DNA from 2 places in the Chitinophaga sp. 180180018-3 genome. Region 1 is predicted to be linked to the other one. Evidence: riboswitches for the same ligand, from Rfam matches in the RefSeq annotation. Region 1 holds a riboswitch; the other holds the start of a gene.
What was found. A riboswitch is a leader RNA that binds a small molecule or an ion and turns the genes downstream of it on or off. The one in region 1 is predicted to bind S-adenosylmethionine.
Positions count from the first base shown of each region.

Region 2: linked by a shared signal. The riboswitch ahead of UNH61_RS10125 (PLP-dependent aspartate aminotransferase family protein) and the one ahead of UNH61_RS02965 (PLP-dependent aspartate aminotransferase family protein) in region 1 are both predicted to bind S-adenosylmethionine.

Region 1 covers NZ_CP140772.1:726,564-742,967, forward strand. The annotation lists gene UNH61_RS02955 (Maf family protein) at 1-129, shown strand, start outside; gene UNH61_RS02960 (homoserine dehydrogenase) at 197-1,378, opposite strand; gene UNH61_RS02965 (PLP-dependent aspartate aminotransferase family protein) at 1,421-2,599, opposite strand; SAM riboswitch class I at 2,778-2,896, opposite strand; gene UNH61_RS02970 (DUF2851 family protein) at 3,024-4,310, shown strand; gene UNH61_RS02975 (OsmC family protein) at 4,400-4,807, opposite strand; gene UNH61_RS02980 (hypothetical protein) at 4,974-5,798, shown strand; gene lipA (lipoyl synthase) at 5,879-6,778, shown strand; gene UNH61_RS02990 (TolC family protein) at 7,169-8,503, shown strand; gene UNH61_RS02995 (efflux RND transporter periplasmic adaptor subunit) at 8,522-9,655, shown strand; gene UNH61_RS03000 (multidrug efflux RND transporter permease subunit) at 9,688-12,870, shown strand; gene UNH61_RS03005 (SdpI family protein) at 12,936-13,316, opposite strand; gene UNH61_RS03010 (ABC transporter permease) at 13,638-16,004, shown strand; gene UNH61_RS03015 (AsmA-like C-terminal region-containing protein) at 16,073-16,404, opposite strand, start outside.
Region 2 covers NZ_CP140772.1:2,515,175-2,531,578, reverse strand. The annotation lists gene UNH61_RS10140 (sulfite exporter TauE/SafE family protein) at 1-411, shown strand, start outside; gene UNH61_RS10135 (NirD/YgiW/YdeI family stress tolerance protein) at 421-747, opposite strand; gene UNH61_RS10130 (dicarboxylate/amino acid:cation symporter) at 844-2,055, shown strand; gene UNH61_RS10125 (PLP-dependent aspartate aminotransferase family protein) at 2,006-3,184, opposite strand; SAM riboswitch class I at 3,339-3,452, opposite strand; gene UNH61_RS10120 (NAD-dependent epimerase/dehydratase family protein) at 3,524-4,456, opposite strand; gene UNH61_RS10115 (YdcF family protein) at 4,506-5,750, opposite strand; gene UNH61_RS10110 (ATP-binding protein) at 6,071-8,194, shown strand; gene UNH61_RS10105 (uracil-DNA glycosylase family protein) at 8,203-8,901, shown strand; gene UNH61_RS10100 (hypothetical protein) at 8,920-9,204, opposite strand; gene UNH61_RS10095 (hypothetical protein) at 9,208-9,513, opposite strand; gene UNH61_RS10090 (SDR family NAD(P)-dependent oxidoreductase) at 9,644-10,468, opposite strand; gene cbiB (adenosylcobinamide-phosphate synthase CbiB) at 10,450-11,400, opposite strand; gene UNH61_RS10080 (aminotransferase class I/II-fold pyridoxal phosphate-dependent enzyme) at 11,385-12,407, opposite strand; gene UNH61_RS10075 (cobyric acid synthase) at 12,420-13,889, opposite strand; gene UNH61_RS10070 (M1 family aminopeptidase) at 14,039-16,404, opposite strand, start outside.

The sequences.
Region 1 (16,404 bases):
GCGGGTGCATATGCTATACAGGAGTGGATCGGAGCGGTAGGCATTGATGCTATCAACGGATGCTTCTATAACGTAATGGGGCTGCCGGTAAGCATGGTAGTGGAAGCACTGTCGGCTTTCGGAGCGTAGCTTAAAAACGAAACGGTGCAGGGAACTGCACCGTTTCGTTTGTTTGGTTTTTGCTTTATATAATGAGTTATTCCAGTACCAGTACGTTCACGTCTTTATTTTTCAGCCATCCTGCTTCTTTCAGTTTCTGCAGATTGATAACTCCCACCACATAGCGCCATTCAGCTGATTCATATTTTTCGGAGATATTGAAGAACTCGGCCAGATCTACCTGATCGGGTGTTTTGTAGCGCAGGTAAACTTTCAGTTTTACGTCGTTGGTAAAGCTCGGCTGATTATTTTGTTTGATCTTTTTATACTCGTAGCGATAGTTGTATAACAGGGCAGAAATATCAGACAGTACAGCACTACCGGTAGCGGTACCACCGGCGCCTTTACCTACGAAGAACTGCTTGTCGGTGAATGCGCTCTCCAGCAGGATACCGTTGTATTCATTGTATACATCGTAAAGGAGATTGTGTTCCTTCACCAGGTGCGGCAGTACATAAGAGAATACATGACCATTCTGGCGGCGGCATTGCGCAATCAGTTTGATGGTACAGCTCCGTTGTCTGGCAAACTGAATATCGAAATCATTCAGGTGATGAATCCCGAAGTTGAATACTTCTTCCGGTTTTACGAAGGTACCGAATGCGTGGAGGAGGAGGATCACGATCTTGAATTTCGGATCATAGCCTTCTATATCCAGTGAGGGATCAGTTTCGGCGAAGCCCAGGTGTTGTGCCTGTTGCAGGGCAGTTTCGAAGCTGAGGTTTTCTTCGAATATTTTAGTGAGAATATAATTCGTAGAGCCGTTACAGATACCTTCCACAGCGTTGAGCAGATCGTTATCGTAGTATTCCTCCAGGTTGCGGATGATGGGAATACTGGCGCAGCTGGATGCTTCGTAGAGGAATGGCACTTTGTTCTCGGCCTGAAGCTGGTAAAGGGCAGGCAGGTTTTCAGCAATCATACGTTTGCTGGCACTTACTACTGCTTTACCATTGCGCAGCGCCGTGCTTACTATTTCAAAGGCGGCCTCTGTGTCGTTAATCAGCTCCACCACTACATCAATGGTGGGATCTTCAAGAATTTCATTTTTATCAGTAGTGAAATAGCTGCTGTCGATGGGTCTTGACTTGTTAGGATCTTTAATACAGATCTTTTTGATACGTGCATTGATACCTTTGGTTCTGTTCAATACTTCGTACAGTCCTTGTCCTACGACGCCGAATCCGAAAATGCCTAAGTTGATGATCTTATTTTCCATAATTCTTATTTGAGCAGCTATTCCCTTTTGAAAGAAGCTGCTTTATTGTAAAACCGTAATTTGTTTTCCTGCCGGAAGATTAAGTTTATCCAGCGCTTGTTTCAGGTCGTTGATGAGGTCCTCTGCATCTTCGATGCCTATGGATAACCGTATGCAGGAGTCCTGTAGTCCTGTTTTCCGCCGGAATTCTTCCGGTATGTTTTTATGTGTCATAGTGGCCGGATGGGCCAGCATACTTTTCACACCGCCGAAGCTTTCTGCCAGTTTAAACAGTTTGGTAGCGTTGACGATGCGGATGGCATTTTTGATGTTGTCGCTTTTCAGGGAAAAGCTCACCAGTGCGCCGTAGTTCTTTTGTTGTTTACGGGCGATATGATGATTCTTATGTGTGGCGAGGCCCGGGTAGAATACTTTATCTACAGCGGGATGTGCCGCCAGCCAGTTGGCAATTGCACTGGCGTTGCTGCATTGTTTCTCCAGCCGCAGGTAGAGGGTTTCTATACCGCGGATAGTGAGCCAGGCTTCGAACGGACTGAGAATACTACCGGAAATATTCTGGTTATACCTGATCTGATCGGCGAGGCTTTTGCTGTTTACCACTACCAGGCCGGCGATCACATCACAGTGACCGGCGAGGTATTTGGAAGCGCTGTGGATAACAATATCGGCGCCCAGCGGAATAGGTTGTTGCAGCAACGGGGTGCTGAAGGTATTGTCGACCACCAGCAGAATGTTATGTTGTTTGGCAATTTTGCTGATAGATTTTATATCAGAAATACGCAATGTTGGATTAGTAGGGGATTCCAGCCAGATGATCCGGGTATTGGGCGTAATCGAAGTCAATACCTTATCGATGTTACTGGTATCTACAAAGTTCACTTTGATACCGAAGCGTTCGAACATGTGGTTGAATATCTGGAAGATGCCGCCATAGGTATCTTCCACCGCCATGATCTCATCGCCGGTTTTTAACAGCTTCAGTACAGCATCAATGGCGGACATGCCGCTGGCAAACGCAAATCCGGCGAACCCTTCTTCCAGGGTGCAGATCAGGTCTTCCAGCACTTTCCTCGTGGGGTTGTTTGCCCTGGAGAACTCAAAGCCCTTATTGATGCCCGGTGATTCCTGCACAAAGGTGGACGTTTGATAGATAGGCACTGAAATGGCGCCTGTCAGTTCATCTACCGGAATGCTATGAATCAGTTGTGTAGCTGTTTTCATGTATAAATTATTTTTAATGATATGCAATGTCACTAGTTATCTACTGCAACTTTATCATTAAAGATTAACTTAAACAACAACAAATCCATAAAGGGGGTGGAAGAGCAAAAAAAAAGCTCTTCCCGGGTTGGAAGAGCTCTTTCAAAAAATTATATATCAGTGAAGTATTATCTCTGCCAACTTATCTTTCCCTGGTTCGCACCAGGGCAGGAATTAGCACCTTTTTCCGGATCATCTGATCAGGAAAGGTTGCTAAGGCATCGCAGGGCCAAGTCCCTCCGCCTTTCTGGATAAGTGATGTGTAAGAACTGGCGCAAAGTTAATATCAGTTTCAGCAGATTTCCAAATTGTACAGGAAATTTATTTTATCAGGTGATGTTTTATTACCTTTAGATGATATTATTTTTATACCCAACCATATCTTATGTTTGTTAACCCGTTGCTCACGGAAGAGCTGTTCCAGCACATCTGGGCGTGCCGGCTATTCAGGCAGGATCATCTTTTTACGACTTGTGGCCTGCCGGTACGGATCATATATCCCGGATTACATAATCATCATAGTGGTCCTGATTTTTCGGCTGCGAGGATTAGGATAGGCGACGTGCTTTGGTCGGGGCAGGTGGAGTTGCATTTGCGCAGTTCCGACTGGGCCCGGCACCGGCATCAGTACAACCCGCAGTACGGGCGGATTATCCTGCATGTGGTATTTGAGCACGATTGCGACGATGCCCGCGGGCCTGCGGCGCCCTGCCTGGAATTACAGCAGCATATTCCCAAGCTGTTGCTGGATCGTTATCAGCAATTGAAGCGTACAACGCCTTTTGTGCCCTGTGGGTCGCAGGCGGCAACGGTACCGCAACTTACGTGGCTGAGTTGGAAGGAACGTTTGCTGGCGGAGCGCTGGGAGCGGAAGACGGGCATTTTGCGGGCCTGGCTGCAAAGCAGCCGTTATAACTGGGAGGAAGTTTGTTACTGGGCCGTGGCACAGAGCTATGGCACGCCGGTAAACAGCCTTACCTTTCTGCAGCTGGCACAGTCGTTGTCGTTCCGTGCCCTGATGCGCTACCGCTCCGGCATGCTGCAGCTGGAAGCCCTGTTGTTCGGGCAGGCGGGGATGCTGGAAGAAGATTTCAGCGATCCGTATGCACTGCACCTGCGGGAGATCTACCAGCATCTGCGGCATAAACACCGGCTTCGGCCTTTACAGCCCCATCAGTGGCACTGGCTAAGAATGCGGCCTTCTGCATTCCCTACCATCCGTATAGCGGCTTTTGCAGCCTTGTTACAGCAACAGGTACGGTTATTTTCCCGGGTACTGGAAGCTGCAGATGTTGCCGGGCTGGAATCGCTGTTTTTCGTACGCCCGTCGGCGTACTGGCTGCAACATTACCGGTTCGGGCATCTGGTGGAGGCCACGCAGCTTCCGGGGAAACAGGCGGTACACGGTATCCTGATCAATACTATATTGCCTTTACTCTTTTTGTACGGGCAGGAAAGAAATCATCGTTACTACCAGGAGAAGGCGCTGCATCTCCTGCAGCAACTCCCGCCGGAACAAAACAAAATCACCCGGAGCTGGCATCAGCTGGGCGTAGAACAGGAAAGTGCCCTGGAGTCACAGGCGCTGTTACAATTGAAAGAGTACTACTGCGATGAGCGAAAGTGCCTGCAATGCGCGATAGGAGCGAAGATTCTGCAGGCCTGCAGGTAAGCATTAGTAATGAAGAAATAGCAGGAAGAGTTTAGCGATGAGTATTATTGGCTAAGGTCATCTTGCTATTTCTTCATTCTTAATACGGGTTACCAGTTGAAAACCACATCCTGCTTAATCTCAGTATTCAGGCTCTTAGCTACCGGACAGGCAAGGGCAGCTCTTTCCAGGATGGTCCTTTCTTTTTCACCCAGCTGATGGCCGGCAGGAAAGTCGAAAACTACATTTACGCCTGTGATCCTGCGGGGTTCTGTGCCCATAATCTTCTGGATACTTACTTTAGTACCATCAATATTCCAGTTGTTATCTCTTGCCTTAATGCCCATAATGGTGAGCATGCAGGAACCCAGTGCAGTAGCTACCAGATCGGTAGGGGAAAAGCGTTCGCCTTTACCATTGTTATCAACAGGAGCGTCAGTTTCAATCACAGTACCTGACTGGAGATGGGCGGCAGTTGTACGAAGCTCGCCTGTATAGATGATAGATGCTGTTTGCATGATATTATTTTTAATAGTCAAACCGTAAAATTAAATGTATTTTTATAATAACTGATGAATGAGCAACCCCGGTCCTGGCAAACTAAAAAAAAATTAACTACGTTTGTAATATATACATAACAATACCTTTGTTCAAGCGTTTATTTATATATAATAATTGCCCACTGTGAAAAAAATATACTTAATCCTGTTTTTAACAACATTATCCGGTGCCTTGTTTGCGCAGAATACCAGCAACAGTAAGCAGAAAAAGAAAAGTGAAAAGGAACAGCGCAAACTGAAAAGGATTGCTATCTTCCGTGAACAGGAGGAAGGGGAAAATTTGTTCCAGCGCGATTTCTCAGCAGGCGCCCGTCTGAATACGGATGGATGGTCAGGTTTTGTGGAGATGGGTTATAGAAACAGCAGGAAGAAGGTGACCTATTACCAGTTCGAGGTTTCCGAAAAGAAAGACCATAAAGAATATAAGCAGACGAACGGATACGCTTTTGCCCGCCCCTTTATATACGGTAAGCAGAACAATTTCTACCCTGTTAAACTGGGTATAGGCCAGCGTTACCTGATAGGAGGGAAAGCGAATAAAAACGGCGTGGAAGTAGATGCTATTTATTACGGTGGTGTTTCCCTGGGGCTGCTGAAACCGTACTACCTGAATGTGCAGCAGACAGGTAACACTAGTACGGATATAAAATATGATCCTGCTAATCCTGATATCTTTCTTAACAGGGGAAATATCAACAGCGCAGCCGGCTTTGGTAAAGGCTGGGACAACCTGACAGTAGTGCCCGGATTGCATGGTAAGCTGGGAATGCGCTTCGACTGGGCCCATTTCAATGAAGTGGTGAGTGCCCTGGAGGTGGGTATAAACGGAGAATATTATACCAAGAAGATACCTATTATGGTACCGCTTAACGGCTACGACCCCAATAAACAGTTCTTTTTCAATGCTTATGTGAGCATCCAGTTCGGAAAACGCTGGAACAGGAAGTAAAGGCGAACTGGTAGCTTTTAGGAAAGCGCCGGAATAACAGATAAGTATTAACTTTGCTTTTCTAAAGAAAGGAATGAGCGATGCAAGAACTACCCGTAATAGCCGCTGAACCGGCTACCACAAGAGTAAAAAAGCCTGACTGGCTGCGCGTTAAGTTACCTATAGGCGAAAACTACAAACAGGTCAGGAACCTGGTAGATACCCATAAATTACATACGATCTGCGAAAGTGGCAATTGCCCCAACATGGGTGAGTGCTGGGGAGCCGGTACCGCTACTTTCATGATCCTGGGAAATATCTGTACCCGTAGCTGCGGTTTTTGTGCCGTGGCCACCGGTCGGCCGGAAGCGGTGGATTTCGATGAGCCACAGCGTGTAGCTGAAGCTATTTACCTGATGAAGGTAAAGCATGCGGTGATCACTTCTGTAGACAGGGATGAGCTGAAAGATGGCGGTTCCATCATCTGGGCCAATACCATCAAGGCCGTAAGAGCACTGAACCCGGAAACCACCATGGAAACCCTGATCCCGGATTTCCGTGGTATCTGGGAAAACCTGCAACGGATCATTGATGTGGCGCCTGAAATAGTTTCTCATAACCTGGAAACAGTAGAGCGCCTTACCAAACAGGTAAGGATACAGGCCAAATACCATAGAAGCCTCGAAGTAATCCGCCGGCTTAAAGATGGAGGCATGCGTACTAAGAGTGGTATTATGCTGGGCCTCGGTGAAACCAGGGAAGAAGTAGTACAGGCCATGCAGGACCTGTACGATAACGGTTGTGATGTAGTGACCCTGGGTCAGTACCTGCAGCCTACTCCGAAGCATCTCCCCGTGGCACGCTTCGTACATCCCGATGAATTTGCAGAGCTGCGTGAAATAGGATACAACATTGGCCTCGACTACGTAGAGTCGGGTCCGTTAGTAAGATCTTCCTATCACGCCGAAAAACATATTTTCAGCGGTCGAAATAAAGGATGACCGGAAACGATTTTCATCTAAATGTTAAAATCCACCTGAAAGGGTGGATTTTTGTTTTCATAACATTATCTTAGCGCCCGAATTTGTTTTACCTAAACAACATATGTATTGTTGTATACCTACTTCACTGTTCGCTGCTGAATTCAGATGCCTGAAACAATAATCATGGAAACCGTGCGCCAACGTTTCAGCACTCTTCTGAATGGCAACTCTCTACCGACCTACCTGTCTTTGGCCTGCTAACACAGCCTTGACCTGTTTTTGTGGCAATGAACAATGTTATATAGCTATGCCTGTATAACCTATAAAGAATGATAATGACCTGTTGTTTTATGCGCATTATTCTTCTTACGATTGGTATAATGATGAACTGAATGTCAAAAGCCTTTTATGAAAAGAGCATTTTATTTTGTAGCTGTGGTATGCGGGGTAATGAATGCCCCGGGAGTATCTGCACAGCAATCTGTGGATTCCCTTTTAAACAGCGCTTCGTTGCAGGATTGTATCCGGTATGCAATGACACACCAGCCGGTGATCAGGCAATCGCTGATTGATGAAGCCGTTACCGACAGAACAGTGAAAAGTAAGCTGGCCGACTGGTATCCGCAGATCAACCTGGATTATAACCTCCAGCATTACATGGAATTACCTACTTCTATATTTGGTGGCAACCCTACCAAAGTAGGCGTATCTAACACTTCTGCAGCGCAGTTCGGGCTTAACCAGAACATCTTCACCCGCGATTTGCTGCTGGCTTCCAATACGGCAAAGGAAGTACGAAAACAAAGTAAGCAAACCACGCAGAGTAATCAGATCGATCTGGTAGCCAATGTGAGTAAAGCGTACTACGATGTATTGCTGACTACTGAGCAGATTAAAGTATTGAATGAAGATATTGTACGACTGGAGCGTAGCCTGAAAGATGCTAATGCCCAGTATAACAGCGGAGTGGTAGATAAAATAGATGCCAAGCGCGCCGCTATTTCTCTGAACAATGCACGTGCCCAGCAGAAATCAGCGCGGGAGTTGCTCACGGCTAAACAGGCTTATCTGAAGCAATTGATGGGATACCCCACCAGCAGCGGAGATGTACCGCTGGTGCAGGATTCCGCCAGTGTTGCGGCCCAGGTAACCGGGGAAGATACACTGATGACAGCTGATTATAAAAACCGTATTGAATACCAGTTGCTCGAAACTCAGCAACAGCTGCTGCGTGCCAATCTGCAATACAATAAGTGGAGCTTCCTGCCCATTGTATCTGCATTTGTCAACTACTCATTTGCATGGCAGAACGAACAGTTCAGCAAATTGTACAGCACCGATTATCCGAACTCATTGCTGGGTATAAAACTGTCGCTGCCCATTTTCCAGGGAGGTAAGCGTATTCACAACATCAGGATAGCAGAAATGCAGCTGCAGCGCTCACAATGGGATTTCGCTGCCCTGAGAAGCCGGATTAATACACAGTACGTGCAGGCGTTGGCCACCTATAAAAGTAACTTCAACGACTATCTGACGCTAAAGGATAACCTGCAGATGGCAAAGGATGTATATGATATGTTGCAATTACAGTATAAAGAAGGCATCAAAACATACCTGGATGTGCTGATCTCCGAAACAGATCTGCGTGCAGCACAGCTCAACTTCTACAATTCAATGTACCAGGTACTCTCCAGCAAGATAGACCTGCAAAAAGCATTAGGAACCTTAACAGTTAATTATTAAATGGTAACCGGAACGGATATGAAAAAAATGAACAACATTGTCTTAATCAGCGCTGCCAGCATACTGGGCTTCACTGCCTGTAAGGGTCCGGGTAAACAAGGTCCGCCTGTTATGCCCCCTACACCGGTAAACATTACGGAGGCAGGCGTAGCACCGGCCGTTTATTATGATAAATATCCTGCAACGGTAGTGGCGTTGAACCAGGTGGAACTGCGTTCCCAGGTGTCTGGTTTTATCACCGGAATTTTCTTTAAAGAAGGTGAAGTGGTGCAGAAAGGCAAACCCCTGTACGAGATAGACCGTCGTAAATATGAAGCGGCCTATCTGCAGGCGCAGGCAAATGTAGCCAGCGCGAAAGCTTCCTATGAAAGAGCAAAGAAAGACGACGACCGTTACCAGCGTCTGGCCGAGCAGGATGCGGTGGCGCGCCAGATACTGGACAATGCTAAAGCTACCCTCGAAACATCCCGTGGACAGCTGGCTGCAGCGGAAGCCAGTCTCGCTTCTGTACGCACCGATCTGGATTACTCCCTTATCAAAGCGCCGTTTACAGGCCGCATCGGTATCTCCCAGGTAAAACTGGGTGCACAGGTAAGCCCCGGAACCACCCTGCTGAATACCATCTCCAGCGAAGATCCGATAGGAGTGGATTTTGTGATCAATGAAAATGAAATATCCCGCTATGCCGACATGCAGGGGAAAACTAACGGAAACGACCCTACGTTCCGGCTTCAGTTGTCGGATGGTACGGAGTATGTACATACCGGAAAGATCCTGGCGATAGACCGTGGTGTGGATAACCAGACAGCTACCATCCGCGTGCGTATTGAATTCAGCAATCCGAACGATAAACTGAAAGCGGGGATGAGCTGCGTATTACGTGTACTCAATGCACAATCAGGCGAGCGCCTTATTATTCCTTACAAAGCAGTATCTGAGCAGATGGGCGAATACTTCGTATTTGTAGCGAAAGACTCCGTAGCAGCTCAGCAGAAAGTACATCTCGGCCCTAAACTGGGCGATAAGATAGTGATCATGGACGGCATACAGGCCGGCGACAAGGTGATTACTGAAGGCTTCCAGCGCCTGCGCGACGGAGGCAAGATAAAGATAGGAATACCAGCCGCTCCTCAGGGCGCGCCTGCGAAGTAATAGTTTATCAGTAGAATCAACAGCACAAGATCATGATTGCAGATACTTTTATAAAACGACCCGTAACAGCGATAGTAATTTCTATCGTGCTGGTACTGGTGGGAATACTGGCGATGATGAACCTGGCAGTAGGCCAGTATCCGGAGATCTCGCCCCCCACCGTACAGGTAACCGGTACTTATATTGGTGCAGATGCACAAACGGTAGAGCAAACAGTAGCTACGCCGGTGGAAGTGCAGGTGAATGGTACGCCCGGTATGACATATATCAATACCAACAATACCAGCAGCGGTCAGATGAGTATGACGGTGAACTTTGAAGTAGGTACCGACATCAACATCGCTGCGCTGGACGTACAGAACCGCGTAGGTATTGCACAACCTACATTGCCGCAGGAAGTACAGCGTTTAGGCCTTACCGTTAGAAAGCGTAACCCCAGTATCCTCATGCTGGTGGCACTGTACTCACCCAAAGGCACACACGACATTACCTTTCTCGATAACTACACCAACGTATTCGTAAAAGATGCCTTGTTACGTGCGAAAGGTGTGGGAGATATATTCACCCGTGCGGATGATTTCAGTATGCGTATCTGGCTCAAACCGGATAAACTTGCTGAAATGGGCGTAACTGCCGACGATATACGCGCCGCGCTTGCAGAGCAGAATGCCCAGATCACAGCGGGTACCGTGGGTGCGCCCCCTCAGCAAACCGGACAAACTTTTGAATACAACATCTTCACCAAAGGCCGTTTATCCACACCCGAAGAATTCGGCAATGTAGTGGTGAAAACCCGTCCATCTGATGGATCATTGGTATATCTGAAGGATGTAGCCCGCGTGCAGCTTGGCAAATTCAACTACGCCGGTAACAACTATGTAGATGGTAAACGTGCTGCTTACCTGCTGGTGTACCAGGCTCCGGGTAGTAATGCACTGGAAACAGCTGCCAATGTAACAGCTGCCATGGAGGAGCTGAAAAAGCAGTTCCCGAAAGATGTGGAATACGTTGTACCATTCGAATCTGTATCAGTAGTAAAGGTATCGATCGAAGAAGTGGTACACACGCTGGTGGAAGCCCTGATCCTGGTGGTGATAGTGGTGTTCCTCTTCCTGCAAAGCTGGAGGGCCACCCTGATTCCGGTACTGGCTATTCCTGTATCGATCATCGCCACATTCATTTTCTTCATTCCACTTGGGTTCACCATCAATACCCTGACCCTGTTCGGTTTCGTACTGGCCATTGGTATAGTAGTGGATGATGCCATTGTGGTGGTGGAAGCGGTGCAGCATAACATCGACCACGAGAAGATGACACCACGGGATGCCACCGCACAGGCGATGAAAGAAATATCCGGTCCGGTAATTGCCATCGCGCTGATTCTGGCAGCGGTATTTGTGCCGGTAGGTTTTATCCCCGGTATCGTAGGACGCTTGTATCAGCAGTTTGCGATCACCATTGCCATCTCCGTGATGATCTCCGCTTTCGTGGCACTGTCGCTGACGCCGGCCCTGTGTATACTGCTGCTGCGTCCGATGCACCTCGATAAAGACTCCAAAGGACTGAATAAATTCTTCTATAAATTCAACCGTTGGTTCGGACATACCACTTCCCGTTATTCCGTAGGCGTAAAGAAGAGTATCCGCTTTTCACGTTTCGTGATCGTGCTGCTGCTCTGCGTTTTCGTAGGTACCATCATGTTGTTCAAGGGGAAGCCAACAGGCTTCATCCCTACAGAAGATGAAGGCCGTTTGATCATTACGTTCGACCTGCCGGAATCTTCTTCCACTGAGCGTACGGTGGAGGTGATGTCCAGGATGATGAAGGATCTCGACAGTATGCCGGGTATCAATCACTATGCTGCACTTGGCGGATTGAATGCAGTGAACTTTGCCACCAAATCCAACAGTGCCACCATCTTCTGTTCACTGAAGCCCTGGGATGAGCGTAAGCCCGATTCCCTTCAGATCTTTGGTATGGTAGCGGCGGTAACGAAAAAGCTGAGTAAGTACAAAGAAGCAAATGTGGTGGTAATTCCGCCTCCGGCCATTCCGGGTCTGGGGCAAACAGCCGGTTTCTCTTTTGTACTGCAACAGAAAGGTGCAGGCGAGATCAAAGCATTCGAAGGCGTGTTGCAGAACTTCCTCGCAGCCGCCAACAAACGCCCTGAAATCGCAAAGGCATTCTCCTTCTTCACAGCCCGTACGCCTGGCTACCAGCTGGATATAGACCGTGAGAAAGCGAAGAAGATGGGCGTGAAGATCTCTGATATTGCCTCTGCCCTGCAAACTTACATGGGTAGTGCTTATATCAACGACTTCACCATCTACGGCCGTAACTTCCGTGTGGTAACCCAGGCGGATTCTACTTACCGTGGCGATATCAGGAACCTGAACCAGTTGTTTGTTCGTAACAGCACCGGTTCTATGGTGCCATTGAGCGCACTTACTTCGCACCATGTGATAGAAACGGCACCGGTAATTGCACACTATAACCTGTTCCGCTCTGCGGAGGTGAACGGAAACCCGGCGCCGGGTTACAGTAGCGGTGATGCTATCAAAGCATTGCGCGAAGTAGCCGCACAAACGCTGCCGGAAGGCTATGGTTATGAATTTTCCGGCCTGAGCCGTGAGGAAATATTATCAGGTTCCAAGACGGTATACATCTTCGCGCTATCTATCATCTTTGTATTCCTGTTCCTCGCCGCATTATACGAAAGCTGGTCAGTGCCATTCTCCGTGCTGCTGGCAGTACCCATCGGCGCTTTCGGCGCTATCACGGTATTGACCTTCCTGCCTAAGCTGAGCAATAACGTATATGCACAGATTGGTCTGATTACGCTGATCGGTTTGTCGGCCAAGAATGCGATCCTGATCGTAGAATTCGCCAAAGAGCGTGTCGACAGGGGAATGGATCTCATTACTGCTGCCGTGGAAGCCGCTAAGCTGCGTTTACGCCCGATTATCATGACATCCATGGCCTTCCTGCTGGGGATCCTGCCGCTGGTATTTTCTTCCGGCGCTGGTGCAGAGGCGCGTAAAACCATGGGCTGGACTGTATTAGGTGGTATGTTTACCGCTACCTTCCTGGCAATATTCATTGTGCCGGTATTGTACGTGGTAATCACCAGGCTGGCTTATGGTAAAGAGAAACTGCGCAGAATGAAAGAACAATATCAATCCGTACCTGAGCACGATGTGCAGGGACGAGTATAGAAGCAGCCTTTAGTCATAGCGGAGATCACATAACATGCTGGTGTTGTGATCTCCGTTGTATTTTACTAAAGGCTGTTTCTATTTCCCTCTTCATCAAAATGTTTATTCAACTCCCATTCAGTATCTCCCACCAGGTACATGGCTCCGGCTACCACAGCCCCAACGGTGATATACCAGAACCAATCGGTTTGTGCCGGAAAAAGCAGCGCACATGCCGCCCCAACTGCCAGCAATACTATGCCCACCCGTTTGGAAATATGAGCAGCATATTCATTGGCGGCCTTCCACATTTCTATATTTTTGGTAGACAGGAATGTGCGGTAGCCATACCATGATTTCATGCTTTTGGGAGGAAAGCGATGAATGAAGAAGCCCATGATGCAGAATAAAAGACCCACGAATATCGATGCATTACAGTAGGTGGAGTGGAGAAAACGTAATAACATGATTCGGGGATTTGGTTGCTATAAGTTAAAGAAAAAATTACGAATTAGGAATCTATGGTGTCCGGATAAAATAGAGCCCGGATGATCAAAAAAGGAGCCTGAAAGCTCCTTTTTGAGTAAGTTAGCGTTTACCACAATGCTACTTACTTATGAGCAATGTACAGCTATTTCAGGATGAGACAAAGCGCTCCGAAATCGAACACAATTTGTACCAATAACGAACAATTTTAACTTTATACAATTTCTTAATTAATTGGTTATCAAACACAAATAACAGTGGCATTGTGTTAGCTCAAAAAATAGACAATAAATTCGCGGGTCATGTTCAAAAATCATTTCAAAGTTGCGATTCGCAACCTTTTGAAAAACAAAGGGCTTTTTCTGATCAATATCTCAGGACTTGCCCTGGGCATTGCTTGCAGCCTGTTGATCCTGCTGTGGGTACAGAACGAACGCAGTTATGACCGTTTTCACGAACATGCCTCCGAAATTTACAGGGTGATCGCAGATGACCGTGGCCAGAAATATCCTCTTTCCGGCGCACGCCTGGCAGCTGCAATGGAGGCGCAGATTCCTTCCATCCAAACGACTGTCCGATTAAAGCCTAATTCGTCTGCCCTGTTCGAAGCGGGGAACCGGAAATTCGAAGAAAGGGCGGCATATTTTGCTGACCCAACCTTTTTCCGGGTATTTTCTTTTCCTCTTCTTGCGGGCGATACAGCAACGGCGCTCAACCGGCCGGACGGATTACTTTTGACCGAGCGAACGGCAAGGAAATATTTCGGTTCGGTGGATGTGCTTGGGAAGACTCTGCGGATGAACGACAAACAAAATTTCACCGTCTCGGGAGTGTTGCAGGACATACCTGCCAACTCCCATTTGCAATTCGATGTCCTTATGCCAATGCCGGGCCGGGATTCGAACATGATCAAAGGAGAATGGCAGAGTCTCGGTTTTTACACTTATGTGCTGCTGAAAAAAGATGTGCGGCGAACTGCTGCATCGATCGGAAAGATCGACGGATTTATCAACGATATTTATAAGAAGGCTGCACCGGACTTCCTTGCAACGTTTCGTCTCCAGCCATTACTGGATGTGCATTTGCATTCTTCCGACCTTATCCTTGATATGGAGGGCCATGGAAACATGCAATATGTGAATATTTTTACGGTGATCGCAATTTTCATCTTACTGGTGGCCTGTATCAATTTCATAAATCTTGCTACCGCCCGCTCAACCCGAAGAGCGAAGGAAATAGGCCTCCGGAAAGTGATCGGAGCGCTGCGGATGCAATTAGTCTGGCAATTCCTCACGGAATCCATCCTCATTACTTTTTTTGCCATTCTCCTGGCCATTGGGATCGTACTGCTTGTCCTGCCGGTTTCCGACAGTCTTTTCGGAAAGCATCTGAACATTGGATTTGGGTACGGCAGGCTCCTGACCGGACTCGTATGCCTGTTCCTTCTTACAAGCCTGGTTTCGGGCTCCTATCCCGCTCTTTTCCTTTCTTCCTTCAAGCCTGTTAAGGTATTGAAGGGAGGGCCGGTGAAACAAGGGAAGAACAGCATTTTGTTACGCAATATGCTGGTTGTCGTGCAGTTTACAGTTTCCGTTCTACTGATCGTTGCAACGACTATTATTTATAATCAGTTGCATTACATGCGGCACAGGGATCTTGGTTATGACAAGGAAAACCTGGTATATATGCCGCTGAAGGGAGTGTTGAGTCAAAAGATTCCATCCTTGCGCGCTGTGGTGAAGGATAATGGTCAACCCGGTAATTCCACGTTCGTTTCGGAATTACCGATTGAACCTCTTTCGGGCACCGTTGGTGTAGTATGGGACGGCAAGTCGTCAGATGCCTGGCCCATGTTCTCCGCAATAGGAGTGGATGAGAACTTTCTTAATGTTTTTAAGGTTCATCTGCTTTCCGGAAGATGGTTCTCTTCAACATATGGTACCGATTCACTCAATTATGTCATCAATGAAAAGGCCCTGCATCTGATGGGGTTTGATGCAGGGACGGCAATCGGGCAGCCCTTATCGGTATGGGGACATAAGGGGACCATCATCGGTATAGTGAAAGATTTTAACTTCAAGCCCTTGCAACAGCCTATCGAGCCTTTAGTGATGCTCGGCTCGAATACGCGTATAGGCTATTTGGTGACGAGGGCGAAGCCCGGTGCGATTGCGGGAGTCATCGACAACATGAAAAGGTTATGGATGCAATACAATGCCTCCTACGATTTTGAATATGGATTTATTGATCAGGATCTTGCTAAACGATATGATGCCGAACAACGTCTGGAAATGATCTTCAATTTTTCGGCGCTCCTGGCTATTTTCATCTCCTGTCTTGGCCTTATCGGACTCGCCGCTTTCATTGCGGAACAGCGTACAAAGGAAGTGGGTATCCGAAAAGTACTGGGGGCGTCTGTTAGCGGTATCCTTTTCCTGGTGAGTAAGAACTTTTTGTGGTTGGTATTACTTGCTGCTGTCATTGCTACTCCTCTGGCATGGTATGGTATGAATAAATGGTTGGATTCCTATGCTTTCCGGATCAATATTTCCTGGTGGATATTTCCGGCAGCCGGCCTGATCGTTTTATTGATCACGCTTTGTACGATCAGTTTCCACTCGATCAGGACGGCGATGGTCAATCCGGTGAAGAGTCTACGAACGGAATAAAGTCATTTTTGTAAGATGAAATCATTTCTTTCTGGCCATACTTGCCGGGAAAGTAGTGGCTTTTAACTTTAATGTTTCGTAGAATCCACTGCCTTCTTCTTCCCGAACAAACTATTCAGTGTATTCTTCATCGTTTCTCCGGCTTGTTTGCCAACATTCTCCAGTGGTTTACCAGTAGCCGCGGAGTCTTTTTTACCGGCGAGCTGGTTTTTCAGTTCGTTTGTCAGTTGGTTAACGGCGTTGTTTTTAAGTTGGTTCAGACTGTCTTTTACAGTGTGTTTTACCGTATCTATTTTGTTTTTCACCAGCTCTGTGGCTTGTGTTTTCAGGTTATTGGCGCTTTCACGCAGATCTGTTTTCAGGTTAGGTTTCAGGATGTTTCCACCCAGTAATACCTGCA
Region 2 (16,404 bases), 1.8 Mb from region 1:
CGCGCCATCCGGGTCAGAAAACAAAATAATGCCCCTGATAAAAAGATCACGAGAATCGGCCTGCTGGGCTTTGGTGGCGGCTTTATAGACGCAATTGGCGGTGGTGGCTGGGGCTCTATCGTATTATCGTCGCTGATTGCCGGTGGCCGGCATCCGCGTTTTTCCCTGGGCACGGTAAAGGCTACCCGCTTTTTCATAGCTATGCTCAGCTCTCTTACTTTTGTCACCGTACTCAGCCACGTACACTGGGATGCAGTACTGGGCCTCGTGATAGGCAGCGCGATTGCATCTCCCATAGCTGCAAAAGTTTCCAACAAAATCTCTGCAAAAACCATTATGGTGGCTGTAGCCGTAATTGTGATCCTGGTAAGTATGAAGAGCATCTATGCTTTCCTGCTGAAAGTAATATAGCCTTCTCCGTTAGTCGTTGATAACAGGTCCGCTTACTTTCAGGGTGATAGGTTTATTCATTTCATACAGTACCTGTGCCTTGATGATCACGGCATCTTTGTCGCTGAAGGGCTTCTTCGGCAAATAAGCGGGCTCAATGTCTACCTGGATTTCTGCGGTTCTGTCTTCAAACTGGTAATTATTTCCGTTCAGTTTTTTAGTCACATATCCGATGATCTTTACTGATGTACTGTCGTCGCGCAACTGCCTCGCGTTACGCATTACCTCTACGATGGTATAGGTTCTCTCCTGGTAAACAAAGAAAGTAAGCAGCAAACAAATCAACCAGCTTTTCATGATGTAAGGTTATTAGCGCTACTTTGCTTAAACAATAATCCAGTCCGATTGTTCACGATGCACTACATTTGGCTATCTTAATTATAAATTCCGGGTATGGGATTCATTAAAACCTACCGCAGCATGTTCCTGCTGCTGACTGGTATCATCGCTGGCAGTATTGCCGGGCTTGTCTACGGAGAGCGTATCATTGCTATAAAACCGGTTGGCGATATCTTCCTGAACCTGCTGTTCACTGCCATTATACCGCTGGTATTTTTTGCAGTGGCAGATGCGATTGCGCATATTGAAGCCGGCAATAAACTGGGACAAACGCTGGGTATTATGTCGCTCGTATTCCTCAGCACCATTCTGATTTCTGCCTTCCTGACCATTGTGGCAGTCTGGATTTTTCCCATTCACCAACAGGTAATACTGAACCACGACGTAAACCTGGAAAAGCCCGCCAACTGGGGCGAGCAGCTGGTCAGGCTGTTGACGGCAGATGAATTCTACACGCTGTTTTCCCGTAAGAATATGCTGCCATTCATCATTTTCTCCTGTCTGACCGGCTTTGCAGCCATGCGTACCGGCGAGCGGGGAGCCGCCTTCCGCAAATTTTTACGGTCGGGCAATGAAGTGTCGAAAGATATACTTACGGTGATCATGAAAGCCGGCCCGATCGGATTGGGGGCTTACTTTGCTTACCAGGTGGGCACCGTAGGCCCGAAGCTGTTCGGTACCTACGCGCATTCCCTGGGTATCTATTATGGATTCGGAACTGTTTATTTTATTATCGGGTTTACTTTTTATGCATTTATTGCCGGCGGGCTGCCGGCTATAAAAATTTTCTGGAAGAATAATATCATTCCAACGCTTACGGCGGTGGGTACCGGCAGCAGTATTGCCACTATCCCGGCAAACCTTGAAGCAGTGCGCAAGATGGGCGTTCCGGAAGATATCGGAGATGTGGTGGTACCACTTGGCGCCACGTTGCATAAAGACGGGTCCAGCATTTCATCTATCATAAAAATGGCGGTGGTATTTGCGATGTTCGGCAAAGGATTCGACAGTCCATCCGTCATTTTTATGGCATTGGGCGTTACCGTTATCGCCAGCATTGTGGAGGGAGGTATTCCCAACGGCGGCTATATCGGCGAACTGCTGGTGATGAGCGTGTATGGGTTCCCGGTAGAAGCACTTCCTCCGTTGATGATCATCGGTACCCTTGTAGACCCGTTGGCTACTATCCTGAATGCAACAGGCGATAATGTAGCTGCTATGCTGACAACGCGCTTCCTTCGCCGGCGTGCACCGGCAGCTTCGTGAATGCCTGTTCCAGATCTGCCAGCAGATCTTCGGTGTCTTCCAGTCCTACCGACAGCCTGACGAGGCTATCGCTCACACCCGCTGCCCTTCTCTTTTCCGCAGGAATGGATTTATGCGTCATGGCCGCCGGATGACAAAGCAGGCTTTTGATCCCGCCCAGGCTTTCCGCCAGCTTAAAATATTTCGTTGATGTTACAAAAGCAGTGGCAGCTTCTGCGGTGTCGTCTTTCAGTGTAAAGGAAATAATACCACCGAAGCCTTTGCTCTGCTTCTTTGCCAACTCATGACCACGATGCGAAGCGAGGCCGGGATAAAAAACTTTTTCCACTGCGGGGTGTTGCTCCAGGAATTCCGCGATGGCTTTTGCATTGACGCCATGTTGCCGGATTCGCAACGGCAGTGTTTCTATACCGCGGATGAGGAGGAAGCTGTCGAACGGCGACAGGATAGCCCCGCAGGCGTTCTGATAAAACTTTATCTCCTCTCCCAGTTGAATGGTTTTAGATATCACCACCCCTGCAATCAGATCGCTGTGGCCGGCGAGGTACTTGGTAGCGCTGTGTACCACCAGGTCGGCTCCCAGCTGGAGCGGCTTTTGTAAGATGGGAGTAGCGAAAGTATTATCTACACAAAACAGGCAATTATGCGCCTTTGCGATACGCCCGATCGCTTCTATATCAGAGATCTTCAGTGTTGGATTAGTGGGCGTTTCCAGCCAAATCAGGCGGGTAGCCGGAGTAATGGCATTGAATACTGCCTGGGTATCGGAAGTATCTACATAAGTTACCTTAATCCCGAACTTCTCGTATACTTTATGAAATAGCCGGAATGCGCCGCCGTAAATATCATCAACCGCCACAATCTCATCTCCGGATTTAAGCAGTTTAATGACTGCGTCGATGGCGGCGAGGCCACTGGCAAATGCGGAGGCCGCGGCACCGCCTTCCAGCTGAGCGATGATTTTTTCGGCGGTTTCCCTTGTAGGATTATTGGAACGCGCGTAGTCATATCCCTGATTAACGCCGGGTGCAGTTTGTACGAAAGTAGATGTCTGATAGATAGGCACTGCAATGGCGCCGGTTTGCGGATCTACGGGAATGGAGTGAATCAGTTCTGTAATGTTGCTCATCTTGTTGTTTGATTTTTAGTTTGATGAAAAATTGAATAAACATGTTCAACAGACGAGCTTATCGTGGGGAGTGGCGGGCATAAAAAAAACTCACCTGAATGTCAGATGAGTTTCCTGATTATTATGATAATAATTTTATGTAAACCTGTAATCTGACTTATCTTTCCTGGTTTTGTAAACCGGATGGATGCAGCACCTTTCACTGCCTGCGCAGTGATGGTTGCTAAGGTATCGTCGGGCCATTTCCCTCCTCCTTTCTTGATAAGCTATCTAAAGAACTGATGCAAAGATAAGGCAGAATTTTAAACTACCAAATTTATTTCCTACAAAATCAGTAGACTATTTATCCCCCAGCATTAACCGGATACCTTCTTCATAAGAAGTAGGTTTAACATGGAAGTGCTGTTCGAATTTAGAAGAGTCGAATATATAGGGGTAGTTATTCTGGTACAGCATTTCCTTTATTTCCCGGATGTTGGTGTCGAAAAGGCCCGCCAGGGTAAGCATAAAGCCGCCCAGTTTCGTGTATTTGGGCTTCACCCCCATCTTTGTGGCAATCATATTCACGTATGTTTTTCCATCGGGTGCAGGGTGTGCTGTTGGCAGGTGCCAGATCTGGTTCCAGGCGCTGTCGTCCTGCGACAGCAGATAGAGGCCCTTCGCGGCGTCCGGGGTAAAGGTGTAACTATGCGGCAGGTCATCTCTCCCTATCCACATGGCGCTGGAATTTTTTCTGAATCTATCCACGATGAGGAGATTCAGAAAACCGGTTTTATCAGCGCCGGGGCCGTAGAAGTCGGCCGAGCGGGCGATAGTCGCGGTAATGCGCCCCGCCTTCACTTCGTCCATCAGTTGCGTAGCAATGGCAGCTCTTACTGTTCCTTTCCTGCTGGCAGGATGGTAAGGCGCATCCTCCTTCATAAGCCCCTTCACTAACCCATACGAATATACGTTATCGAAGAAAATCAATCTGGCGCCGGCTTCCTTACAGGCGTTGATCACATTGGTCATGATCTTTGGCCAGCCATCCGACCAGATGCGGATATCATATTTCAGACCGGCTGTCAGGAATACGATCCCACTACCGGCAACTGCATTTTTTGTTTGTGTATAATCAGTAAGATCGGCGGCCACCAGGTCGGTGATCCCCGCAATAGATTTCGGAGCGCGGCTTACGAGTCTGACCTTCTTATTATTCCGGATCAGTTCTTTAGCCAGTTCGTCAGCGATCACGCCTCCGGCGCCAAGGATAGTGTACAACAGTTCTGCCATAAAAATATATTTTCAGTTATAGACGGTTTTCAGGAAAAGATATTGTGCATCACGGATCCAGCGGATCAAATACATCTACCTGCAGGGAGCGCAGATCCGGCATGAAGGTAAGGAAATAAAGGTCACCCTGACGGATATCTGCGGCGGGCACATATCCCAGCTCCGTCATACAACGCTGGGCGAATACGGGGCTGTTTACGTATACCAGATGCATCGCATCGGACACGCACATCATTCTTTTATTCATAGGAAATCCGCTTCTGAAAAGCATGCGAACAGCATTCCGTATGTTGGTGGTGGTATGGCGGGCGTAAGGGTCCGCAATCACTGCAGATGCGGGGATCTTCAGTTCTTCCACGAGGTATTTCCGCATTTCAATGGCTTCTGAATAAGCAGTACCGGGCGGGCGAACATGGCCACCGGAAACGATAATAAACGGAGCAAGCCCTTTGTGATACAGTTCCGCACCGGTACGGCAACGGCTTTTACCTGTTTCACTGATATGTTCCATGCTCACCGGACTGGCCCCCAGTATCAGCATGGCGGGATAGGGATACTTATCCCAGTCTGTTTTCTTTACCTGGCTATAGGCGGCTGCGTTGGTGGCTGAAAGCGGCTCATAGCGCACCGCTTCATTCCGGTGATTCAGCTCCAGCAATTGAAGCGCTACCTGCAGTGACGCCTGAAAGAACAGTCCTTTGCTATTATTGGCTGTACTCTTCACCAGGCCGCGGATCTTTTCCCGGTAGGCGGGCGAGTGTATGGAAGTTAAGGCCGAATCGATGACGGGATAACGCATCCCCGTTCCGTTTGTGTAAGCATTAATAATATAGTTCACGCCATTGGCAGCATCTTTCCAGGCAAGAGACAACAGGGTATCCCCTGGTTTGGAAGCATATAGCTGGAATAAGCCGCTGGCTTTCATTTCATCCGTGAATACCTGCATTTCGCGGCGGTGTTGCTGCCAAAGGTCGCGGAAGATCTGATCCACCCCGTTGATCATCTTATCTGTAAAACGAAGTCCATTGGCCGCGTTAACAGCGGTATCGGCATGCAGAGCATTTTCCCGGAATTCCTTCGTCAGCTCCTGCAGGGAAACTTCTTTCTCCAATAGCCGGGATAAGGCAGGGAAACGTTCTACCAGGGTGAAATAATAGAAGATCCTGTCTTGTAATAAATTATTACTGGCCGGAAATTTGTAATAAGGGTCGGGCGGTGCTGGCTGACCGAATACAACCAGCCCCCAGAAAAGCAGGAACAGGCTGGTTATAAAACTGGTTTTCAAATACTGCATGATAGCATAAATTATGGCTCCAAAATACGAAAGGATAACCGAAGACACAGAACAGGACAGAATAAGAAATTCTAAACATTTGTGATCCCCGGAAAATTCCCGGTAAAAAAGCCCCTTGCTTGCTGCAACTTTGCAGAAGCGATAGACAAGTTTGTAGCAGTTAATTTTTTATAATAAGTTATTTTTTTATATGTATATCAAAATCAATTGAACTGTAATACTCATATGTATTCTTTTAAATTGATTATCAGTAGTGAAGGAAAGTAAATTGAATTATTTTCGTTGCGGATTCTTCCCGGCAACTGCCAACATCCGATTTTATGTATACTACACAGGAAAGAAAGACTTTTGTGCGCTATGCCGTGCTGATAATAATAGCCATTGTGCTGATGACCTTTTTCATGATAATTTCACTAAGAAAAAAAGAGTCGGCGCAACTGGGGATCGGTGTCAGGAACCTGATTGCTACAAAAGTGGATGCAGGTCATATTGATCAGGCCATACAGCTGCTCTATTCGGCGGATAATAATTTCCGTATATATACGCTGACGTTCGACCGAAACCATCTGAACAACTACAAGTCGCAGTTAACGGAGATTACAGCGCACCTCGACAGTGCCATGACTACGAATAAGGATGAGAACCAACTGAAGGAGCTGATGGCAGACAAAGACCGTAAATCGCAGCTGTTCCTGCAGATGCGGTTGTATGTAGATTCATTGATGCAGTTATCCCAGGTACTTGACAGTGCACAGGCTCCTGCCGAATCGCTTGTGCCGCAGCCATTCCCCGGCATTAAATTACAGCAGCCCACCCGGCAGGCCGATACCACGGTGGTGGCCGATACCACGGTGAAGCGGAAACGTTTTTTTGGCCGTCTGAGAGACGCCATCAGCAATAAATCGCAGGAGAAGCAGATCCAGAAACAGGTAAAAATTACGGAGCATAATACCGGTGCGGAAAACAAGGCGATGACGCAGGTACAGTTGCAAAAGATCCAGGCCAACTACAATAAATTCATGCGGGATGCAGCAGAAAGCCACAATAACCTGAAGCGAAAAGAGTATGCATTGGTGATGTCGAACGAACGGTTATTTGCCGAGTTGTTACATATGATGTCAGCGCTCAAACAGCACATGTTGCATGAAACTGATAAAAAACGGCTGCAGCTGGGGGAAGATATCAATCATTCACTTTACCGGATGGACCGGCACAGTAACTGGGAGATCCCGTTGATATTATTACTGGCGGCCATTATTATTTACGGCATCATTCGCCTGTACCGGAATGACCTGGCTTTACTGCGAGCGAAACAACAGGCAGAAAACTTTGCCCGGCAGAAGAGTGATTTTGCAGCTACTATCAGTCACGAGATCCGAACACCGGTACAGTCGGTATTAGGATACGCCCGGTTGCTGGAACAGGAAAGGAAACCGGAAATGGTAGCAGCCATCAGGCATTCGGCCGATATGCTGTTGCAGGTAGTGAATAACGTTCTTGACTATACGAGAATGGAAACTGCAGAACCAGCATTGAAGGAGGAAAAATTTTCGCCACGGGCCACTATAGAAGAAGTTTGCCAAACACTTTCTGTGCAGGCCGGGGGGAAATCGCTGAAGCTGGAAACAAACATTTACTTCCCCAGCAGCCTGATCCTGCTGGGCGATTCTTTCCGGCTGAAACAGGTACTTATTAACCTGGTGGCCAATGCTATCAAGTTTACAGAAACCGGGGGGATTACCGTAACGGCACATATAAAGGAGGAAAACCAGCTACAGGTAAGTGTAAAAGATACCGGTGTGGGGATTCCGCATAAAGACCTACCTTTGGTATTCGACGCATTCTCGCAGGGAAACAGTCACTATCACAAGGGCAGTGGACTGGGCTTATATATCACCAAAAAGATAATAGACCTGCACGGCGGAAAGATCCATGTGGAAAGCCTCGTCGGGAAAGGCACGACGTTCTATTTTGAAATCAGGTACAAGTCGATGCCCCCATCGCCTGTGACCAAAAAAATCATTGTTCCAGTGAATACAACTACATCTAACAACCCCGTTATACCACCCGGTATAAGACTCTTGGTGGTAGAGGACAGTATCCTCAATCAAAAACTGCTTGCCCTGATGCTCGACCGGATGCAGGCCTCCTACCTGATAGTATCATCAGCAGAAGAGGCGCTGGAAGTATATCAGCGCGAATCGTTCGAGTTTGTGCTAACTGATATCGACTTACCTGGTATTGATGGCCTGATGCTAACTAACATGATCCGTGCATTACCTGATAAGAAAAAAGCATCCGTTACCATTATTGCCATTACCGGAAATGTATTGGAAGATGACATTGCGCTGTATTTGCGTTCAGGATTAAATGACTACATTATGAAGCCATACCGCGAAGAGGATATCCTGGAAAAAATCAACAGGCATCATCAAATGGCATAACTTGTAGCATGAATATAGCGGACCAGATCATCGATTTTAATAGTAATCTTCAGTTTCCCGGTAAATTGCCTGCTGGTATCCGTGTAATGAATCCATTCCGGGAAGGCCCCGGCATCATGGATATCATGACGCAGTTTTATAGAAAATTTTATAACGACAGGAAACCGCGGCAACTCATCATGGGCATTAATCCTGGTCGACTGGGTTCGGGTGCTACCGGTGTTCCTTTTACAGATACCAAAAGAATGTGGGAAAAATGTGGTATTGAGATCAAAGGCCTTAAAACCCATGAACCTTCTTCTGTTTTTGTATACGATGTTATTGATGCCTATGGCGGCGTGAAACCATTTTATCAGCAGTTTTATATCAGTGCGGTATGCCCCCTGGGCTTCACCTCGCAGCAGCCAGGCGGCAAGGAAATCAACTATAATTATTACGACAGTACTGCACTGACCAAAGCAGCCTATCCTTTTATTGTCAGCAAACTAAAAGAGCAACTGGAGTGGAATATCAGCCGGGAAGTATGTTACTGCATGGGCACTGGTAAAAATGCTGCTTTCCTGCAGGCATTGAATGAGAAAGAGAAATTTTTCAAAGAGATCATTCCATTGGAACATCCGCGGTTTGTGATGCAATACAAGACCAAAACCAAAGACGAATATATCAATAAGTACCTGACGGCATTTGAATCCCATGCCGGCAGGTGACAACATCTTCCTCTCCTGTCACGACAGAAAATAGTAGTACTGGTTCCATACCAGTTCAAATTCAGCCTGTGATATGAACTCGGGTACGAGCTGGCTGTCGTTGATGATATCTTCCATATCCGGCATTAATACATCCAGCAAAGCAGTACCTCCAAAGCGGAAGTGGCTGGAAGCGATACCGAAGCTGCCATCAGGATATATTTCTATTTTCCGTTTTTCAAAACGCTGCGGATTAATCTCTGTATAGAGGCATACGGGTTCATCTTCAAATGGATGAAGCCAGGATACTTTGAGGTACTCCATTGCTCAGATTTTTACAATTCGGCAATCCCATGTATCCGCTGGGCGTTCCTTTGCGATATCGGGAACCACTACCCCGGTGATCTCGTAGAGCGCACCTTCTTCCAGCAGCCGGTCGCCGATCTGGGGCGACAGCTCATCTTTAAAACGAATAGTAGCAAGAATTCCGGCGGATTTATAGCTGAGTATTTTTATGATACTCGCCGACCTGATGGGAACAAACATCCGGGCAGTTTTGCGGCTCCGGTTGCGGTACAGGAGGATTGTCAGCCCGGTTGCCACTGCAAACAGGCTAAAAAGCAGCAGATTCACGGCTTTTAGAGCATTTAGTTGAAAATAAGGTTCTTTCTGACCTCAGTTGGCATAGCAGAGGTGGTACAATATAGCATTTTTAATATATGTAAACAATTTTTTGTTTGATGAGGGGTAATGCAAACTATCATTATTTATCAAAAACCTTCAGCGGATCATCGTACCTGAAGGTATATTCCAGCATATGCCGGAGTTTACTGGTTCCTACAATCTTATACGGAAGTTCTTCTTCAACGGTGCGGCGGGGCAGCTCAATTCCCAGAGAGCGGGCGGCGGCTTTGTAGTAATTGATACGCAGCGGATGCCCGGTAGCACAGGCGTTGAATACTTCACCCCAGATACCGCGGTCGAGGATCTCGGTGATAACACCGATGCAATCGTCGCGGTGAATAACGTTCATGGGCAGAATATTTGCGCGTTTGCCTCCCTCCCGGAGGCGGCGTTCATCCGGCAGGCGATCGTAGCCTATTAATCCGCCGAAGCGCAGTACCGTGGTTTCGAATGTTTCGGCTCCGAGCAACAGCTTTTCCGCAGCGCGGAGTGCCAGCCCGTTTGGCGAATCGGGGGCTTCTTCATTCTCTTCGGTCACCAGGCCGTTCACATTGGCGTAAACGGAAGTAGAACTTACGAACAATACTTTTTGTATAGAAGTGGTCTCTAAAAAGCTTCTCAGCAGGGCAATTTCGGCGATATGAACATCTTCCCCCCTATCTATCCTCGGTGGAATATTTACTATCAGTATATCAGCATCCCAAAAGGCATCCGGCCCGGTAAGTACTTCTTCTTCCAACACTACCGTATATGCCTCCAGTCCGAGCGCTGTTAATTCATCTACCCCTTTCTGGCTTGTACGCGCACCTTTCACGGTATAACCGGCGGCCTGCAGGTGCAGTGCCAGCGGCTTTCCCAGCCATCCGCAACTCAATATACTCACCCTTAATGTTTCATCCTCCATAGTAAATACGATTTAATAGCACCCACGCAAATTACCATGACAAAGGTAACGGCATGATTGAGATAAAAGACTTTATTGAATTCGTTATGTTCAATGTCCCGTTCATTCTCTCCTATATAGGGTTTCTTTACCAACTTACCGCCGTAGGTATTTGGGCCTCCGAAGCGACAGTCAAGAATACCTGCCAGCGCGGCCTCCGGGAACCCGGCGTTAGGACTGCTATGCGCCTTTCCATAGCGAAGCATGTAGTGCCCTCCCCTGCTGCTGCCGTATAACAGCACCATCAGCAATGCTGTTATGCGTGCGGGGATGAAATTGGCCACATCATCCAGGCGGGCAGCAAAGCGGCCGAAATACAGGTAACGTTCGTTCTTATAACCAATCATCGAATCCAGGGTATTGATCATCTTATATAGCATCATGCCGGGCAGGCCCAACAGTGCATAGAAGAACAATGGCGCCACTACCCCATCGCTCAGATTTTCTGACATGGACTCCATCACTGCAATCCGGACCTGGTTTGCAGTGAGCGCACCGGTATCGCGGCCTACAATCCGCGACAGACACCGCCGGCCGGCCTCCAGGCCTTCCTGTTGCAATGCCCTGAATACCGCCCTGCCTTCCCTCAGCAAACTGGTGTTGGCTAACCCAGAAAATACAAACGCCGCGGTGAAAAGGTACCATGCCAATGGCCATTGCTGCAATTTTTGCTGTATGAAAAAGAAGAAAGCAAAGACAGCCGTACATAACACTATACTCAACAGCGCCCCTTTCCATATCCTGGCGCTGCCTTTATTCAACCTCCGGGAGCCGTAAGTAATCATGGCGCCAAACCACCTCACCGGGTGCGGCCATGCAGGGGGATCGCCCAGCAGCAGGTCGGCAATATAACCTAACAGTAACGGGAGTACGAATGCTAAAAGAGGGTCCATTGGCGGAGAGCAGTGATCAGTAGTTTATTGTCGGCGGCACTACGACAGGCAACACGGCAATGCCCCTGTTCAAGTCCGTAAAAGTTGGATGCATCCCTGATAAGGATACCGTGTTGCTCCACCAGCCAGGCTTTCAGCGTGGCGGCAGTACCGGTAAGCGTTTCGAAGAGGAAGTAATGCGTATGTGTTGGCCAGACTTTGTATTCCGGCATTTTGCGGATACTTTCCCATAAACGGAATGTTCCCTGCAGCAAAGTATCTATAGAGAAAGCAAATTGCTCCGGATGTTCCAGGATATAATAACCAGCCTCCAGCGCCAGGCTGTTCACAGACCAGGGCATTCTGAATGCACGTATACGATCCAGCAGCTGTTTGCGGCCGGCAATATAACCGAGTCGCAGTCCGGGTATACAGCAGTTCTTCGTAAGCGATCGCAGCACCAGCACGTTAGGCAGGCGGTGCAGGTGAGGCAGCATGGAAGCTGCATCGCGGGTAAAGTGAATATATGCTTCGTCGATAACGAATACAGTATGTTTATTGCGTGTTATCAGCTGCTGCAATGCGTGCTCGTCGATAGCATGACCGGTAGGATTATTCGGATTGCAGAGAAACACCATATCTGTACTGAAAGTTGTATCCGGCGTGAGTTTATCCCAGGGCAGATATTGTACCTGATGCCGGTACAGACCGCAGGCATCAGCATATTCAGCGAAAGTTGGTGTGATGATGGTAGCGGTGGCAGCATGAAATTCCTGCGCTATGAGATAGATGGCTTCCGTAGCTCCATTCGTGACCAGTATACTGCCGGCGGGCAGGGCAGCCTGTTTTTCCAGCATGGCCTGCAATTTCTCCGCACCGGCATCCGGGTAATGCCCGATTGTTTCGATGCTGTTGCGGAGATGTTCCGTCAGCCCCTGCTGCAGGCCTCCGTACCATACATTGGAGCTGAAATCGGCCTGTAGAGGCCGGCTGTAGAGGTAGCCATCGTCGCCATGTCCTTGTATCATAGTGCTGTTGTATTATAATTCCAGTGCCTTATAAACAGCCGGAACATCGAGATGTTCACGGATATGTGTTGCCAGTTTGTTATATTGTTCCTCTCTGAATGCACGGTAATCGAAACCCGCGGCAGGCGCCTGTTTACCGCACTGCAGCAGCAGATCACGGATCACGGTATCATTATCCAGGATTCCGTGCAGGTAGGTGCCCCAACACCGGTTGTTGAGGAAATAGCCATCAGGACTGCCATCCTCCAGCTGGTTGAGCGGTGATGGAACTGCCGCGGTGGTGTCTCCCATATGTATCTCATATCCTTCACAAACACTTTCTGTATCCCGATAACGGAAACGGCGCTGACGGGTAATCTTATCGCGGGTCAGTACCGTGGAAACAGGCAGGATGCCCAGGCCGGGCACTGCTCCCGGTGTTCCTTCCACTCCGAAAGGATCTTCGATCGTTTCACCCATCATCTGGTATCCGCCACATATGCCTATCACCACTTTATTTCGTTTATTCGCTTCCGTTATTGCACGCGCCATGCCGTTATTTCGTATAGCCGTGAGGTCGGCGATAGTATTCTTGCTGCCGGGAATGATGATAATATCTGCTGTAGCCAGTTCTGCGGGATTATCTGTATAGCATACCGTCACCCTGCTGTCTCTTTCCAGCACGTTAAAGTCGGTGAAATTAGACATATGCCTTAGCAGCACCACAGCGATATTGATACTACCCTGCTTAATTCGTTTATGCTTCAACGATAGTGACAGGGTATCTTCTTCTTCAATCCATATATCATGGTAATAGGGCAGTACCCCTATTACCCGTACGCCTGTAAGCTCTTCCAGCAACAGTTGTCCTTCCCGGAAAAGCCGGATATCGCCACGGAATTTATTGATGATAATCCCTTTGACCAACGCTTTTTCTTCCGGCGGAAGCAGGGCCAGCGTGCCGTATACGCTGCCAAAAATACCACCCCGGTCGATATCGGCGATGAGGTACACCGCTGCCTGTGCATGCAAAGCGATGCGCATGTTGGTAATATCCCTGCGACGAAGATTCAGCTCAGAGATGCTGCCAGCACCTTCCATCACTACGGGGCTGTATTTTTGCTGCAGCCGGTTGAAGGCCTCTTTTACTTCTTCAAACAGCGCATGTTTATCATCCGCCATGAAGTATTCCCAGGCTGATTGATTGCCGGCAGGTTTGCCATGTAATACGAGCTGCGCATGTTGATCGCTGACGGGTTTCAGCAATACCGGGTTCATATCGGTATGGCAGGGTATTCCGGCAGCTTCGGCCTGTACGGCTTGTGCACGGCCTATTTCCAGGCCTTCCGGTGTAGCATAACTGTTGAGCGACATATTCTGCGCCTTGAACGGCGCCGGCATATAGCCATCCTGACTGAAGATGCGGCAAAACCCGGCTGTGATGACGCTCTTCCCTACATCAGAAGCAGTGCCCACGAACATTACCGGCCGGAGTTTTTTCATTGGTCTATGGATTTAAGCAAGGGCGAAGATAAGCATTAAGAATAGAGAAAGAAGAATTAAGAAAATACAGCGGAGATAGCAGCGAATGTAATATTCGCGTTTACTATCTCCGCTGTATTTTCTTAATTCTTCTTTCTCTATTCTTAATGCTACCTGAATGCCTCGTCGTTGAGGCCCTGGTTGATGAGCACACTCTTTATTTTCAGCGTGGTACTGAAACCTCCTAAATTGGAAATTGTTTTGAACGGCAGAAGTATTCCATCCGCAGGCTGATAGTCGAAGTATTCCGTTGTTGTTTCCGGGGCTTTGGCTTCATCGCCGGAAAGCAGTACTGTACGCAACTTCAGGCCGGTTTTAGCATCGTAATAAAAGCGCATCAATGCACCGCTCACAGTAGCAACGTTTACTACATAAACCGGGGCATCGTTGATCACATCAGTAACCGGCTGCAATTCTATTTTGGCACTATCGGAATGTGCGAACTGCAGTTCGGGGAACAGGGCGTTCTTATCTTTCAGTATGGCTTTTTCTGAAGCGGAAAGCGGTACCGGATTACCACCGCGGAACGATTGCACATCGTTGCCATTTATGAGCAGTTTAAGTCCTACCAGGTTAGCGATGGGAACGTACACGGAGTACAGTTGCCTGGAGGGAAATTTCGCTTTGGTGGTTACTTCCAGCTGGGTACCCTGGATATCGCCGGTTTCGAAAATTTGTATATCTTTTATACCCGCCACTTTATCTGCTCCTCCGATTGCCTTCAGGTAGTTTCCCATAACGGTAGCAGCATCCAGTCCTGCTGGCACTGGTTTTCCGCGTTCTGCGTACCAGCTGTTATTCAGCGGTTTAATATCCGGGAAGTTGCCGGCAGGATCGATAACCACACTGGCGAGTGCAACTTTGGAAGGGTAATGAAACGTCCAGGAGGAGCCACGCTGCCATACTTCAACGGGCAGGCGAACAGTGTCTGCCTTACCGTTTACATCTTTGATACTTACTACCACTGGCATGGGCAGCTGTTCCAGGTTATCGATGGTAATGAGTGCTCCCTGTGCGGGATCTTTTCTTACGTAGCTGACACTTTTCACTGCCTGATCGAGCATCCAGTTATTGAAGAACCAGCCGCGCCAGAACCAGGCGAGATCTTCACCTGCGGCATTTTCGATGGAGCGGAAGAAATCCCATGGCGTGGGATGTTTGAATGCCCAGCGTTTGATGTATTCCCTGAATGCATAGTCAAAGCGTTCATGACCGAGGATTTCATCTCTCAGCAATTTGAGGCCCATAGCGGGTTTGTAGTAAGCTGCAACCCCATTGTAATTGAGATCTATTACATCGGGCGTGTTCATGATCGCCTCTGCCCTGGCGGAGAACATCATTGGCGCCATGCGTTGTACAGTGGCCGGCGCATGGAATTCACCTTTATTAAAAGCAGCAGTGGAGATGCCATTGATGAACGTATTAAAGCCTTCGTCCATCCAGGCGTATTTACGTTCATTAGACCCAACGATCATGGGAAACCAGTTATGTCCGAATTCATGATCGGTTACATTCCAGAGGCCCCCCCCGTAGGATTTCCAGCCACAGAAAACAATACCGGGATATTCCATTCCACCTACAATACCTGCAATATTGGTAGCCACGGGATAGGTATAGCCATACCATTGTTGAGAGTAGTGTTCAATACAGCCTTTTACAAATTCGGTAGACCGGCCCCAGTTTTTTGATCCGGCTACCTCGAGGGGATACATGGATTGCGCCAGTGCTTTTTTACCTCCGGGCAGGTTCATGCGGGCGGCATCCCAGATAAAAGCGGCCGAAGCAGCCCAGGCCACATCACGTGCATTTTTGCATACAAAATGCCAGGTGCGGGAGCCTTTGGCGGTATTGGATAACAGATCTGCGCTATCGCGTACTAACACCGTCTGATCGCTGTTACGGGCTTTGGTCAGCCGGCCGATTTCTTTGGGAGAAAGTACCTGCGCTTCATTAACGACTTCTCCGGAGCCACCAACAATCATATTGGCTGGCAGCGTTATGGAATAGTCGAAGTTGCCATATTCCAGGTAAAATTCCGATGCCCCCATGTACGGAATATTATTCCATCCGAGGATGTCGTCATACACCGCCATGCGGGGATACCACTGTGCAATTTCGTATATCCATCCGTTAGCCGTACGCAGGCGACCATTACGATCCGTACCGTATTCCGGTACCACGTACGAATAGTCGATACTGATCTGCATGGAAGCACCAGGTTTCAAGGCCTCGTTCAGTTTTATCTGCATACGGGTATCATTCACCAGGTAATTGGCTGCGGCAGTTTTTCCGTTACCGGTTACCTGCACGCTTTTAAGCTCAACACCTTTTGTGTAGCTGCGGTTGGCGAAGCGTTCGCCGGTTTGCGCTACCGTAGCGGCACCCCGGGAATCTTCCCGGTACACATTCTGATCCAGCTGCAACCATACAAAAGGAAGTTGATCCGGACTGTTATTCTTGTAGGTAATGACTACGG